DNA from 4 places in the Paenibacillus sp. LK1 genome. Region 1 is predicted to be linked to each of the others. Evidence: riboswitches for the same ligand, from Rfam matches in the RefSeq annotation. Region 1 holds a riboswitch; each other region holds the start of a gene.
What was found. Region 1 has a riboswitch for cyclic di-AMP ahead of CS562_RS13340 (3D domain-containing protein). Riboswitches for the same ligand answer to the same signal wherever they lie in the genome.
Positions count from the first base shown of each region.

Region 2: another riboswitch for cyclic di-AMP. It lies ahead of CS562_RS03040 (C40 family peptidase); the one in region 1 lies ahead of CS562_RS13340 (3D domain-containing protein).
Region 3: another riboswitch for cyclic di-AMP. It lies ahead of CS562_RS30035 (resuscitation-promoting factor); the one in region 1 lies ahead of CS562_RS13340 (3D domain-containing protein).
Region 4: another riboswitch for cyclic di-AMP. It lies ahead of CS562_RS31260 (C40 family peptidase); the one in region 1 lies ahead of CS562_RS13340 (3D domain-containing protein).

Region 1 is NZ_PEII01000005.1:245,010-248,218, reverse strand. It holds gene CS562_RS13350 (ABC transporter substrate-binding protein/permease) at 1-910, shown strand, start outside; gene CS562_RS13345 (amino acid ABC transporter ATP-binding protein) at 897-1,619, shown strand; cyclic di-AMP (ydaO/yuaA leader) riboswitch at 1,904-2,101, shown strand; gene CS562_RS13340 (3D domain-containing protein) at 2,104-2,772, shown strand; gene CS562_RS13335 (polysaccharide deacetylase family protein) at 2,903-3,209, opposite strand, start outside.
Region 2 is NZ_PEII01000001.1:679,342-682,550, forward strand. It holds gene CS562_RS03030 (X2-like carbohydrate binding domain-containing protein) at 1-172, opposite strand, end outside; tRNA gene CS562_RS03035 (tRNA-Leu) at 503-586, opposite strand; cyclic di-AMP (ydaO/yuaA leader) riboswitch at 1,010-1,141, shown strand; gene CS562_RS03040 (C40 family peptidase) at 1,147-1,611, shown strand; gene CS562_RS03045 (carboxymuconolactone decarboxylase family protein) at 1,727-2,056, opposite strand; gene CS562_RS03050 (hypothetical protein) at 2,174-2,392, opposite strand; gene CS562_RS03055 (hypothetical protein) at 2,515-2,844, opposite strand; gene CS562_RS03060 (xanthine phosphoribosyltransferase) at 2,943-3,209, opposite strand, start outside.
Region 3 is NZ_PEII01000020.1:14,277-17,485, forward strand. It holds gene CS562_RS30030 (TatD family hydrolase) at 230-1,000, shown strand; cyclic di-AMP (ydaO/yuaA leader) riboswitch at 1,242-1,495, shown strand; gene CS562_RS30035 (resuscitation-promoting factor) at 1,769-2,953, shown strand; gene rnmV (ribonuclease M5) at 3,109-3,209, shown strand, end outside.
Region 4 is NZ_PEII01000024.1:18,341-21,549, forward strand. It holds gene CS562_RS31250 (c-type cytochrome) at 1-81, opposite strand, end outside; gene CS562_RS31255 (GNAT family N-acetyltransferase) at 232-726, opposite strand; gene CS562_RS31260 (C40 family peptidase) at 1,123-1,593, opposite strand; cyclic di-AMP (ydaO/yuaA leader) riboswitch at 1,597-1,734, opposite strand; gene CS562_RS31265 (hypothetical protein) at 1,987-2,829, opposite strand; gene CS562_RS31270 (M1 family metallopeptidase) at 2,840-3,209, opposite strand, start outside.

The DNA of each region.
Region 1 (3,209 bases):
ATTGCAGACCAATCGTGTAAATGCTGCAATCGTTGAGGATACAGTAGCTGCCGGTTACCTGGATGACGTGATTGGATTAGCTCCAGCTATTCCGGATGAAGAGCAGGCCGAAGCGGCAATCGGGATACGTAAGGGCAATACGGAATTGCTGAATGCAGTGAACGGAACGCTCGAACGTCTGAAAAGCGAAAATAAAATCGATCAGATGGTTACTGAAGCAAGCAAGTTGATGGCAGAGAAGAGTAAACAAAACATTTTCCAAGTATTCTGGCAGTACAAAAGCTTTTATGCAACAGGTGTAGGTTACACCCTCTTACTGTCTGCACTCGGTGTAATATTCGGGGTAATTATCGCTTTAATCATCTGTCTGTTCCGTCTACATGACTTCGCCATTTTGCGCTGGATCGGAACAGCTTATGTTGAGGTCATTCGTGGGACGCCAATGCTGGTACAATTGATGATTATCTATTACGGTGTATCATTGACCTTTGGGATTAATTTCTCGGCTCTTCAGGCGGGGATTATCACACTATCCATTAATAGTGGTGCCTATCTTGCCGAGATTTTCCGGGCAGGTATACAGGGTGTGGATCGCGGTCAACTGGAAGCAGCTCGTTCCCTGGGGATGGGCAGAGGTGCGGCCATGCGCTTCATTGTGCTTCCACAAGCGTTCAAAGCGGTGTTGCCGGCGATCGGTAATGAGTTCGTGACCATTATCAAGGAATCCTCCATCATCTCGGTTATTGGTATGGTGGACATTATGTACCAGGCAAGTGTAGTCAAAAACATTACGTACCAAGGAATGAATCCATTCCTGATTGCAGCGGCCATTTACTTTGTGCTGACGTTCATTTTGTCCAAGCTGCTGGGTCGACTGGAAAGGAAGTTGAGTGCAAGTGATAGACGTTAGACAATTACACAAATCATATGGAAATAACGATGTGCTCAAGGGCATTAATGTAACAATTGGCAAAGGCGAGGTTGTCGTGGTCATCGGTCCGTCCGGATCGGGGAAAAGTACATTTTTGCGCTGTTTGAACCTGCTGGAGCAGCCGACTTCAGGCGAAATTAATTTTGAAGGTGTGTCGATCACTGACCCCAAACATAACATTAATGCAACTCGTGAAAAAATGGGGATGGTATTCCAGCATTTCAATCTGTTTCCGCACAAAACGGTGCAACAGAATATTACGATTGCTCCCATTAAAGTGAAAAAACAATCTGCACAAGAAGCGGAACAAATCTGCGCAGATTTGCTCAAGACGGTTGGCCTGTCTGACAAAAAGGACGCTTATCCAAATCAGCTGTCCGGTGGACAGAAACAACGGATCGCTATTGCAAGAGCGCTTGCGATGCAGCCGCATGTCATGCTGTTTGACGAGCCTACTTCAGCACTGGACCCTGAAATGGTCGGTGAAGTACTGGATGTCATGAAGCGGCTTGCAGAGGGCGGCATGACTATGGTTATTGTAACCCATGAGATGGGCTTCGCACGCGAAGTAGGAGACCGTATCCTGTTCATGGATGGTGGGGTTATTGTAGAAGAAGGAACGCCTGCTGAAGTGTTTGGCGAGCCCAAGCATGCACGTACACGTGATTTCCTCGCTAAAGTGCTCTAATACCATCCAATAATAAGGATGAAGATCAAGATGAAAATGCAAAATCTATACTTTGGATGAGAATTTCATCCCCTCAACAATCCCTGTCGACGAACCGTCGGCAGGGATTGTTTTGTTATGTAAGGATACGCACGGAATTACATAAAAAGTAACGTTTCTGTCATCAATGATTAAAGCCCAAATAGACATTTATTTGAAAAAACGTCTTGAATTCAGCCTAAATATTGAAGTGAATTAGCCAGATGGTAACATTTACTACGACCCCTGGTTACAAAATTGTGATATATTTGTTCCTGCCGAAACTTCCGGAGTTGGGAGTGTGGGGGATGTAACGATGCAAAGTGTGCTAGGGGAAGAATTATTTGCACACGGCTTGGGGTGAATTAGGGCTACATATATTCTTAAATGTAATTGAACCTATAGGGTGGTTTCCTCCATCCGAATCCGACAACTAACTTCGCAGGCATAATGAGGGAGGAAGACCATGATTAACAAGAAACGTATAGCCAAAACAGCAACAGCTTTGCTGACAGCAGCAATGCTCATTCAGGCCGTTCCGGCTCATGCTGATTCAGTTCATGTGGCCAAAGAGGGGGATACCTTCTACACCTTATCCAAACAATATGGAGTTGGACTTAACGCTCTTATTAAAGCTAATAATGACATTTCAGCTTACAACATTTATGGTGGTTTGAAAATTACGATCCCTGGTAAAACAACAAACACAGCTTCTGCTGCAGCAGCAAAAACGGAGGCCAAAACGGTAACTGCCGCAAGCCTTGACGTTAATGCAGATAGTAAAGTTGTACAAGCCTGGGGAAAAACGTTTGATTACAGCAAAGCTGTCGACGTCAAAGCAACAGCATACTCCGCTGATGCTTCCGAAAATGGAGGATGGGGTGCTGTGGATTACTTCGGTAATCCGCTTGAATTGGGTACCATTGCAGTAGACCCAAGTATCATTCCATTGGGTACAAAGGTACTGGTGACAGGTCATACACATCCAGGACTGCCAAAACAGGCATTTGTCGCTACGGCTCGTGATGTGGGCAGTGCCATTAAAGGACACAAGATCGATATCTTTATTCCTGGCAGCAAGCAGTCCGTGAGCACATTTGGTATTCAGGATGTTGAACTTTACATTTTGAAATAAAATCAAAGCGAGCTGCACATCATCATATGGTGACTCCAACTTAATCTAAATTAAACAATAAAGGGTGTTCTTCAATCACATTAATGTGATTGAAGAACACCCTTTTGAATATCCATTGCCGTAATTAAATCTATTTACCTTTTGGCAGTTCCAGCATTTCGTCCAAAGTCACCAGCTCGTACCCGCGGTTTCGCAATTCTTCAATGACTTCAGGCAACGCCTCGATGGTACCACTCAGCTTCGATCCTACACCGCCTCCTGCATGCTGCAGAACAATGGAACCTGGTTTGACGGCGGACAGGATGTTTTGTTTGACTTCCTCTTTGGAGAGGCCCTTCCAGTCCAGAGAATCAACGTTCCAGTTCACGATGCTGTAATGTTGCTTGGCTGCCCATTGGAGCTGTTGCTCGTTAATGTCACCATAGGGTGGACGAATC
Region 2 (3,209 bases), on a different contig from region 1:
CCCCGTCATATACCTGCATGCTGTAACTGCTCCAACCCATATACGGCTTCTGGGCCAGACTCTTATCTGCTGCTTGTGCCACATTACCTGTCGTTCCCATAATTCCGAACTGCACCACCGCAATCATGAATACCATGAAACACATTGCCATCCTTTTTCCGATTCGTTTCAAATTATCCCTACCCCCTCTGAATTTGGTCATTCAAATCCCTGTTGATAGCGCTTCCATACGAGAAGAGAATAGTAGATGAAGGATGCTCAGGATAGGTACATTTCGGTATTTTACGTACAATTCACCTGAAATATAGGGGCAAACCGTCGCAGAACAAACATATTTCCATTAATGGATAAATAAACAAATAAAAACTTCATCTTTGCTCAAATTAAGGGAATGGGTTGAAGACAACCAGGATGAGCAATCACTCTAATCCGTAAACAAAGAAAAAAGGTTCCTAGAGTGGCAGTAATGCCATTCTAGGAACCTTTTTCGTATTACATATGATGCGGTCGAGAGGACTCGAACCTCCACGGGGGTTAGCCCACACGGACCTGAACCGTGCGCGTCTGCCAATTCCGCCACGACCGCGTATGTTGTATCTCCGAGAAATTACATCGCGGCGACAAGAAATAATATATCATGTGCAGGTAATTAGTGTCAACAAAAAAATATTCCTTATTTAATATGTAAAGCTGTACTCATCCATCATTTCATGCAAAACAAAAAACTAAGGCCAATACAATTGATGATAAAAAACTGTCTGAATGAATTATATGTTGGAAGGCCAGTTCCGTACCAGGCCTACCCACCTCCTCTTTAAGGTTTTAGGAAGCTGGAATCCTGCATTTGAAACAGTAGTTACTTTTTTGTCATCTATCAAAACTCAACATTCGAGTTATTTCTACATAAATAGCGATAATTCCGTTAACATTGAGATGATAAGAAGTGTTCAAGAACGGTTTGACATTTTCGCATTTATGCAATATAGTTTCAAAAGGTTACAAAAACTTAATTATTCATTTGCCGAGTTTCATGTTTGAAAACGGGGGAACCATTTTGGGTGAATTATTCTTATACATAGGAAATATAGGGAACCTTCTACCGAACCCTTAGCTAACTCCGTAGGCATCGAAGGGAGAACAAAAATTTTGAAAAAGCTTATCATCTCCATTTTTGGAGCAGCAGTATTATTTACATCTGGTGCAGCAAGCACAGAGGCAAGCAGTATTAACACCGTCGTTAACAACATGACAGGCATACCTTACAAATGGGGTGGTACTACACTCGCCGGGTTTGATTGCTCTGGATTTATGAGATATATTTTCAACAAATATAGCATTGAATTACCACGCACTTCCCAGCAACAAGCTAAGGCCGGAACGCCGGTATCCAAAGCTAATCTGCGTACGGGTGACCTGGTATTCTTTAATACGATGGGCAGTGGCATTTCACATACAGGTGTATATATCGGGGGCGGACAGTTCGCTCATGCTTCAAGCAGCAAGGGTGTCAGCATCACTCAATTATCTAATCCTTACTTCAACGATCGTTACGTAACAGCACGCCGGGTAACAGGACAGTTTATGTATAACAAAATGCTGGGCAAAATATAAGTTAACACGAAAAGGCTTCGGTTATAACCGGAGCCTTTTCTTTGTCTATCTTTGTCTACATTAATATTGATTTTCTAGAGGTACACAAGGTCATCATCCGTCTTAACCAAAGCTTTTAATGTAAAGCCTTCTGTACTCTCATTGCACCCTGAGACAACGCATGGCCTCCGCCAACTGCTCCAGCCACAGCAACCGTCTCCATAATCTCTTGATCGGTCGCTCCTTTGGCACGCGCTTCTTCCACATGGTAAAACGTACATACCTCATTGTTTGCAAACAGTCCAATGCCCAGCGCAATCAGCTGTTTGGTCTTGGCATCAATCGCCCCTGCCTGAAAGCACTCTCCAGTGAACTCATGATAAGACTTCACCACAGCTGGCAGCACGTCGCTTAATTCACCAATCTGATCTTTATAGGCATGAACCTTATCATTCATCAGTGTCATGGTTACCGCACATCCTCTCGGCTGATATGTTACAAGCTCTCACTGTACCTATCTTCTCTCCCGAGAGGTGCAATTATGCCAAAACATCCATGGTAAATGAACCTAAAAACGCATGTCCTATTCTTCGAGCGGGCTCTTACGTGGTTCGCTGAACAACTGATACTGATAATTCCGATCAAGCTTAACCACACGACGATTCTGACGGCGAATGAGCACCTGCTCCCCGTCCCAGGCCACTACAATGCCTGTCACATCATTGGACTGAATCTCGTCCCGTACTACTCTTACTTTTTCACCCGATAAACGCAGTGCATCCAATTCTGCATCACTGATCATATTTATGGCGCCTACTTTCCCAAAAAAATTATTTACAAAAAGAGACCTAAATGAAAAGTCATTTAGGTCTCACGTGACTGTATTGGACTGTCATGTCATTCGAAATATGTCCCGACTGAAAGTTACCGCTGCGCGTGCTCTTTGCTGTCGTTCTTCTCAAACCAAAAATCAAGCACTTTGGCGGACATCACACGTTCTTCAAGGTACTCCACTTGATGCGGTGTAAATTGTTCTTTCCAAGAGAAGGACAACTCTTCGCACAAGCCTACAATCGTCAGCAATTCTGACCAAGCAACGTAGCGTTTGTACCAGAAAAATTGAGGATGTTCAATCATATAGGGATAAAGGTCATCGAATTCCGTATGTTTACAATCCAGGGCACGCTCAAAATGTACTTTCGATTCCGCCAGCTTATCAATAAAAAATTGTTCTGTTGCCGGTTGGTTACCCATGGTGTTGCCTCCTCTCCCTAACATAACCCCATTATAAATGAAATCAGCGGTCATGCAAAGGCATTGTTATAAAAATAGGCACTTTTTCCTTTAAAAAGTCACAATTCGTTATCGTCGAATTGTACAGTGCCATCGTTCAATGAACGAATGCGCACCAACGCTTCAACCGGGATGCCCTGCTCACGAATAGTGCGCGCTCCGGCCTGAAAACATTTTTCGACCACGACACCGAATCCGACCAGTTCCGCACCCGAACGTTCGATAATTTTGATGACACCACGAGCGGCATCGCCATTTGCAATGATATCGTCAATAAACAAAATACGGTCATTCTCATGAATATATTCACGGGACACCATAATATC
Region 3 (3,209 bases), on a different contig from region 1:
TCGACATAATTTTGTAATCTGAGCAATTAGAATACAACCCGAGTTGCTAAAAATAAGCACATATAGATATGAAGGAACTTGTTCGTTCTACATGTTGTGTTCAATAAACTAATGGAATGAAATATAAAAAAACATGATCCAATTTAGTAATATTTATGTTCTGGTTAAGATGTACAGGATACATTAAAAAGAGATAGTCGTTTATTCGACATGAAGGGAGAAATACAGCATGATGTTGTTCGACACACACACACACCTGGATGCACCACAATTCGACGAGGACCGCGAGGAAATGATTCAGCGTGCCGTGGATGCAGGAGTTGGTCGCATGATTAACGTGGGCTTTAATCGGGAGACCATTCCGTCCACGATGAAGCTGGCTGAAACCTATGATTTTATCTATGCTGCGGTAGGTTGGCACCCAGTGGATGCAATCACGATGCAGGAGGGTGATCTGGAATGGATTGCATCTTTATGCAAGCATGAAAAAGTGGTAGCCATTGGTGAAATTGGTCTAGACTATTACTGGGACACTTCACCGAAAGAGGTTCAACATCGCGTATTACGACAACAGATTGGTCTTGCCCGTGAGTTAAATATGCCAATTGTCATTCACAACCGGGATGCGCATGAGGATATTGTAAAGATTCTGCGTGAAGAGAAGGCCGGGGAAGTAGGCGGTGTTATGCATTCCTTCTCTGGCAGCTGGGAAACAGCGAAGATGTGCCTGGATTTGGGCTTTCATCTTTCCTTCGGAGGGCCAATCACGTTCAAAAATGCGAAGCAGCCCAAAGAGGTTCTTGAGAAGGTTCCTATGGACCGATTTTTCATCGAAACGGACGCCCCTTATTTGACACCGCACCCTTATCGTGGAAAACGAAATGAGACAGCGCATGTACGTCTGGTTGCAGAAGCAGCTGCGGAAATTAAAGGCATTTCGGTAGAGGAAATTGCAGCAATAACGACCAAAAATGCCATGGAACGATTTGGGATTCGTTAAAATATCGAGCAAAACAGGTGAAAAAGTGAGTTAGGCGGAGTTAATTTGCTTTTTGATCCAAATAAATCAAGAATATTACAATATTTTAACCAAATATTTAGAAAAACGTACTTGAACAACGCTTTACAACATGCATAGAAACAGGATATCATCTTTTCAGTGAATTGTTGTGCGGAAAATTGGACAGATGTTCGGGGGATGAACAAAGGGACACTTTCCGATGAAACAACATTACTTTCATGAATCAGTCTCGCTGAGTCTCCGTTAACGGAGAGCGGGGGAACCAATAGGGCTTAAACATCGGTGTTTGCAGCCGATGCGCAACATGCGCTGACCCAAAAGCAGCGTATGAATCTGCGAAGCCGTATTTGATTTCTTCTTTGGGTCTCGGGGTGAATTCAAGGGCGTCCGCCATGAGCGGATGACCGGAGATAGGGCGGCTCTCTTTCGCCCGAACCCGACAGCTAACCTCGCAAGCGGAAAAAGAGAGGCAACCTCGTGCATGAATTTCCGATATTCAGAATCATTCGGAAGCCACGAAAGAGTTCCTCTTAAACTCTTTCTTTGGCTTTTTTGTTTTTGAATAAAAGAAATACTGTCATCATACGGTAAGTATTCAGGAGGATGACATCATGTTGCGAAGATTGATTCATGGTGCAGAACCGGATTATGTTGGTCCGATCTGTGTTCTGTAGAAAATTTGGTATAGTCGCGTCAAAGACATCATGCATTACTTTAGACGGCGAGGCTATGAAGGAGGACGGAGAAGTGGGCACATTCCAACCAGAAGAGACCCATGAGTCACGATCATCCAGTAAGTCTTTCGCGTTGCGGTGGAAGCATGAGAACATGCGTCAAATGGCATTGATCGCGATTTTCTCAATTGCGCTTACAATCATGATCTTGTTAGTCGTTTACGGTCAGGCCGGGAAACAAATTTCACTGGTTATTGATGGCAAGGCTCAAGCGGTAGAGACTCGTACAGGAATGCTTCAGGAAATGCTGGAGGAGCAGTCAATCACAGTCAGCCCTCACGATCAGGTATCCATGCCCTTGAATGGGGCGATTACAGATGGAGACCGCATCGTTATTGAGCGGGCCGTTCCAGTTAAGATTACGGCAGACGGAGACACCAAGACTCTGTATACAACCGATTCATCGGTAAAAGATGCGATTAAAAAATCAGGTATTCAGATTGCAAGTGAAGACAAAGTGTATCCGGCGCTTGGAACCACTATCGAAGCGGATATGAAAATTCGTGTAGTGCGGGTAACAAAGCGTACGGTGGAAGTGGAACAGCCGATTGCTTATAAAGTGATCAAAACGGCTGACCCTAGCTTGTACAAAGGCGACAATCGTGTCATTGTGAGCGGTAAAGAAGGCACGCTTGTACAGCATATTGAAAAGGTGTTCCAGGATGGAGAATTGGTCTCCAAAAAAATGGTGGGTAAATCGGTCGCAACGAATCGCGTTGATAAAGTGATCGCCGTTGGTACCAAAGCCAAACCTGTTGTGAAAGAGCCAGTGATTCAGACGGTATCAGCGCAGACTTCCACGACAAAAAAAGCAACAACCACGAACTCGAAGAAAACCGCTGCCTCGGGCAGCAAAGTAATTACCGTCTCAGGAAATTCTTTTAAATATTCTAAAGTGTTAAAAAACGTATCCATGACGGCATACTCTTCTGAAGAGCCCGGTATCGGCACAAAAACAGCATCAGGTACTCGGGTAACCGAGGGACGTACCATTGCAGTTGATCCCAAAGTCATTCCAATTGGCTGGTGGGTGTATATCGAGGGCCTTGGCTTCCGTCGTGCGGAAGACACAGGTGGTGCCATTAAAGGCAACAAAATTGATGTGTATTATGATAGTGTGAAGCATGCCCTGAACTTCGGACGGAAGAAAGGCAAGACGGTATATGTGATTGGTCCGGTGAAGCCGGAAGCGAACTAAAATCGTTTTACTTTGAAATGGGAATGCTATAAAATATAAGCATGAATGATTCATGCGGAATATACGGCGGAGGGGTCTGAATTCAGTCTCCCCCGCCGTTTGGCAGAGAAGAGGATATTCCTCTTCTTTTTGCGTTAGAAAGGAAGAAATGGAACATGATAAAAGAAGTGATCGTGGTAGAAGGTCGTGATGACACCGTAGCCATTCGACGTGCGGTTCAGGCAGATACGATCGAGACTGGTGGATCTGCCATCAA
Region 4 (3,209 bases), on a different contig from region 1:
TTTCCCTGGAAGCGTAAACATTAGTACAATAGCTAAAGCGCACGCTGCAAAAAATACCCCGCTCATGATCCATTTGTGCATCCCTTATGTCCCCTCCAGAATGAAAGATCATCTAACTTGAAACTATCCATATCATTATAACGGAACCTGTAGTGACATCATAGCATTTTGTGGTAATTTTTTGAACTAATCACATAACCGGGGACTTTCTAGGGTGATTTTAAGCTCTTTTTATCCGCGTGGACCTTCATAGACCATACAGTAGAAGGGCTTCAAACCGCTTGGTGTCTGTCGTTCGTATGTATCCTGCGTAACAAATCCGGCTTTGAGATAGACGCGAATGGCCCGGTCATTCCAGGTCAGAACTTCCAGATCGATTTCGTTTGCAGGGTTCCGGCGAATGGCTTCCTGCACAATGGCGGAGACAAAAGCCGTTCCTTGACCATGACCACATCGTTCCGGATGCATGCCAAGCCCAATGCGGGTGACACCTTCAAGTGGGAAGTATTGAGCGAAGCCGCAAATTTGTTGATTCTCTCCCAGCACCACCACATATTGTTCCTTCCGTAGCTGGGGATCGCCGAATTCTACTTCGAGTGCTTTCATCTGCTCCCAGGGTAGCCAGCTATAAATATTATAAGGCGGGTCATACTGCCAATTGCAGATGAGCTCCGCATGTTCTTCTTGCATGGGCACAACGTGAAACGTCACAGAGGCTTCATCCATACAACTGCACGCTCCTCTCATTGTGAACAAGCTATAATGATTCTGATTTGTCCATATACATATGTCATTCCATATCTAAGCTTGTTTCCACTCTACAAAAGAGGCGTTCATTTGGCAAGTCCTCGTTTTTGAAAAAAAAGTGAAACAAAAGTTCCGGTAATTTCGTTTATATTATAGTGGGATGGGTAAAAACATTATAAGAGCACGGACAAAGCAACGAAAATTAGCTTTTTAAAAAAAGTTAAAATTAGGTTTGATAGCTGTCCCGAATACGTTAAAGGAAACGAAGCACAAAAAAACCGCCGGATACATTCCTGCGGAGAATGTACCAGACGGTTCTATTATGCTTCGTTACAGTATTTTTATTGTTACAGCATGACGTTGCTCAGCTTGTCCCTAGTCGATGGCCAATGTCTCATATGCGTCCGTGCTCATAATGCGTTTAGCGCCAACATAGCGGTTAGCCCAGTAGCTTTCGCTTAATGCACTGATTGTAACTCCTTTGGAAGAAGATGAGTGTGCAAACTTTCCATCCCCTACAAAGATCCCTACGTGTGAGACCCCTTTGCCCGTTGTATTGAAGAATACCAGATCACCTGGTCTCATTTCCATACGGGATACTGAATCACCCATGTCGAATTGCGAGCTCGATTGGCGAGCCAGATCAATACCCAGCTTGTCGAATACATAACTTGTGAACCCAGAGCAGTCAAAGCCGTTAAGCGTTGTTCCTCCGCTTTTGTATGTAGTTCCCATTGCTGAATCAATGACTTGGTCCATTTTTGAATCTGCGAATGCGCTGCCTGCTCCAAGCGATAATGCGAATGTGATGCTGAGTACAGCTGCGGTTAATTTCTTCTTAAACAAGAGATATACCCCTTCCAATGCCTGCGAGGTTAGCTTAAGGATTCGGTTGAAGGTCCCCTATGATCCCTCTGTTGCAAGATCAATTCACCCATAACTGGTTCCCCCGCTTCCCAGGTGCTAGGAATTTGGCTATGCTAGTTATGCACCTGCGAAATCAAGAAATGACGATTAAATTTTAAGTAGTTACAAATATGAAGGTAAAGATTACAAAGTTGTTACTAAAAACTCACTGCGATTATTGTAACAGAGGTATATCACTTTGGCAACGTTTAACAGCAAAATTAGCAAAAAAAACCTCGACCTTTGACGGGGAAAGGTCGAGGTTTGCTTGTTTAAAGGTGTTTGATGAAAACAACTTTACATATAGATGGTAACCATTTTTAACTGTGCACGTTAATCCTTGACCGAGTTGGACTGCCATAACCGGAAATGGGCGCATATCTTCCATAAGCTCAGCAAGCACCGGGCAAGTGGATACGTCTGTTGTAGTATAAGACCAGTTAAGCCCGTTAGTAACCATGAAGCTGAAGTGAAGGCGCCAAAGACCAGGAGATGAAGGCCACCCAGCAGTACGGCAATGCCAATTAGAGTGATGACCTGGCGTAGTGCAATCCATAGAGCTTGAAACGTACCACGTGCTCCGCCTTCCCCATCAGGAGCCGAGATACCAAACTGCATGTACAGCAGGACATGATGGATAACCCACCCGTATACAATCCAACCAGCAACATAGGGAATACCAGGCAGGAGCAGATGGAGGGAATGAAAACCTTCCATAAGGATGGAATAAAGTTTTGGTGCGATCCAATAAGCCGGTAGCAGCAGCAATAGGGTGCGAATAGTGTGGAGCAGAAGCATTGGTTTCCACAAATTTTTGATGCCACGAATGAATGGAATGCGCTCTTCCGAATGATTATAATGTTGGAGCGAGTAGAGCAGCCCTGCCTGAATGAGAGGGCTAATTAGCATCCGTAGCAGCAGCATAGCCCCTAAAATCCATAAATAGCGATGGACCTCTGGATTCATTGTCAGGCCGAGTTGGCTCTCCATTTTGAATAAAATTGTACTGAGTTCCCCTGCATCAGGGTCGGGATAACGCAGGAGTAGCGGAACCACAGCTGATTGAACCATTCGATAAAGAAAGTATCCCCATACTAATTGATAGAGAAATAAGAGTGCTGCAATGAACATATGCTGACGGACGAGAAACCAGCCTTCACGTATTTTCGCTTTCACTGTATCCACCTCACCATGACAGACTTCCGAATATGGCTTCTATAAGTTTGGTTGCACTCATGCTCCAGCGGGATTTGGTTGGCTCATCCAGTCCGGCTTTCAGAAAATTGTTCATATGATGGTTCTCCAGCACAATCGTGTACAGCGGATCAGTCATGGCCCAGGAAACAGGGGAAGTATAGGTCAGTTTGTAGGTAATGCGCTCCTCGCTGCCATCCCATTCTTTCGTCATGGTTTTCCCATCTTCGAACATAATTCGAACAGGCACCTTCTTATATTCACTGCCTTTTTTCTGGACTGTAATGGATGACTCGTACAACGTTTGACCGTCTTTCAGGATAGGATTAATTGTGATCTTCTCCACTGCAAAGTCAGCCATG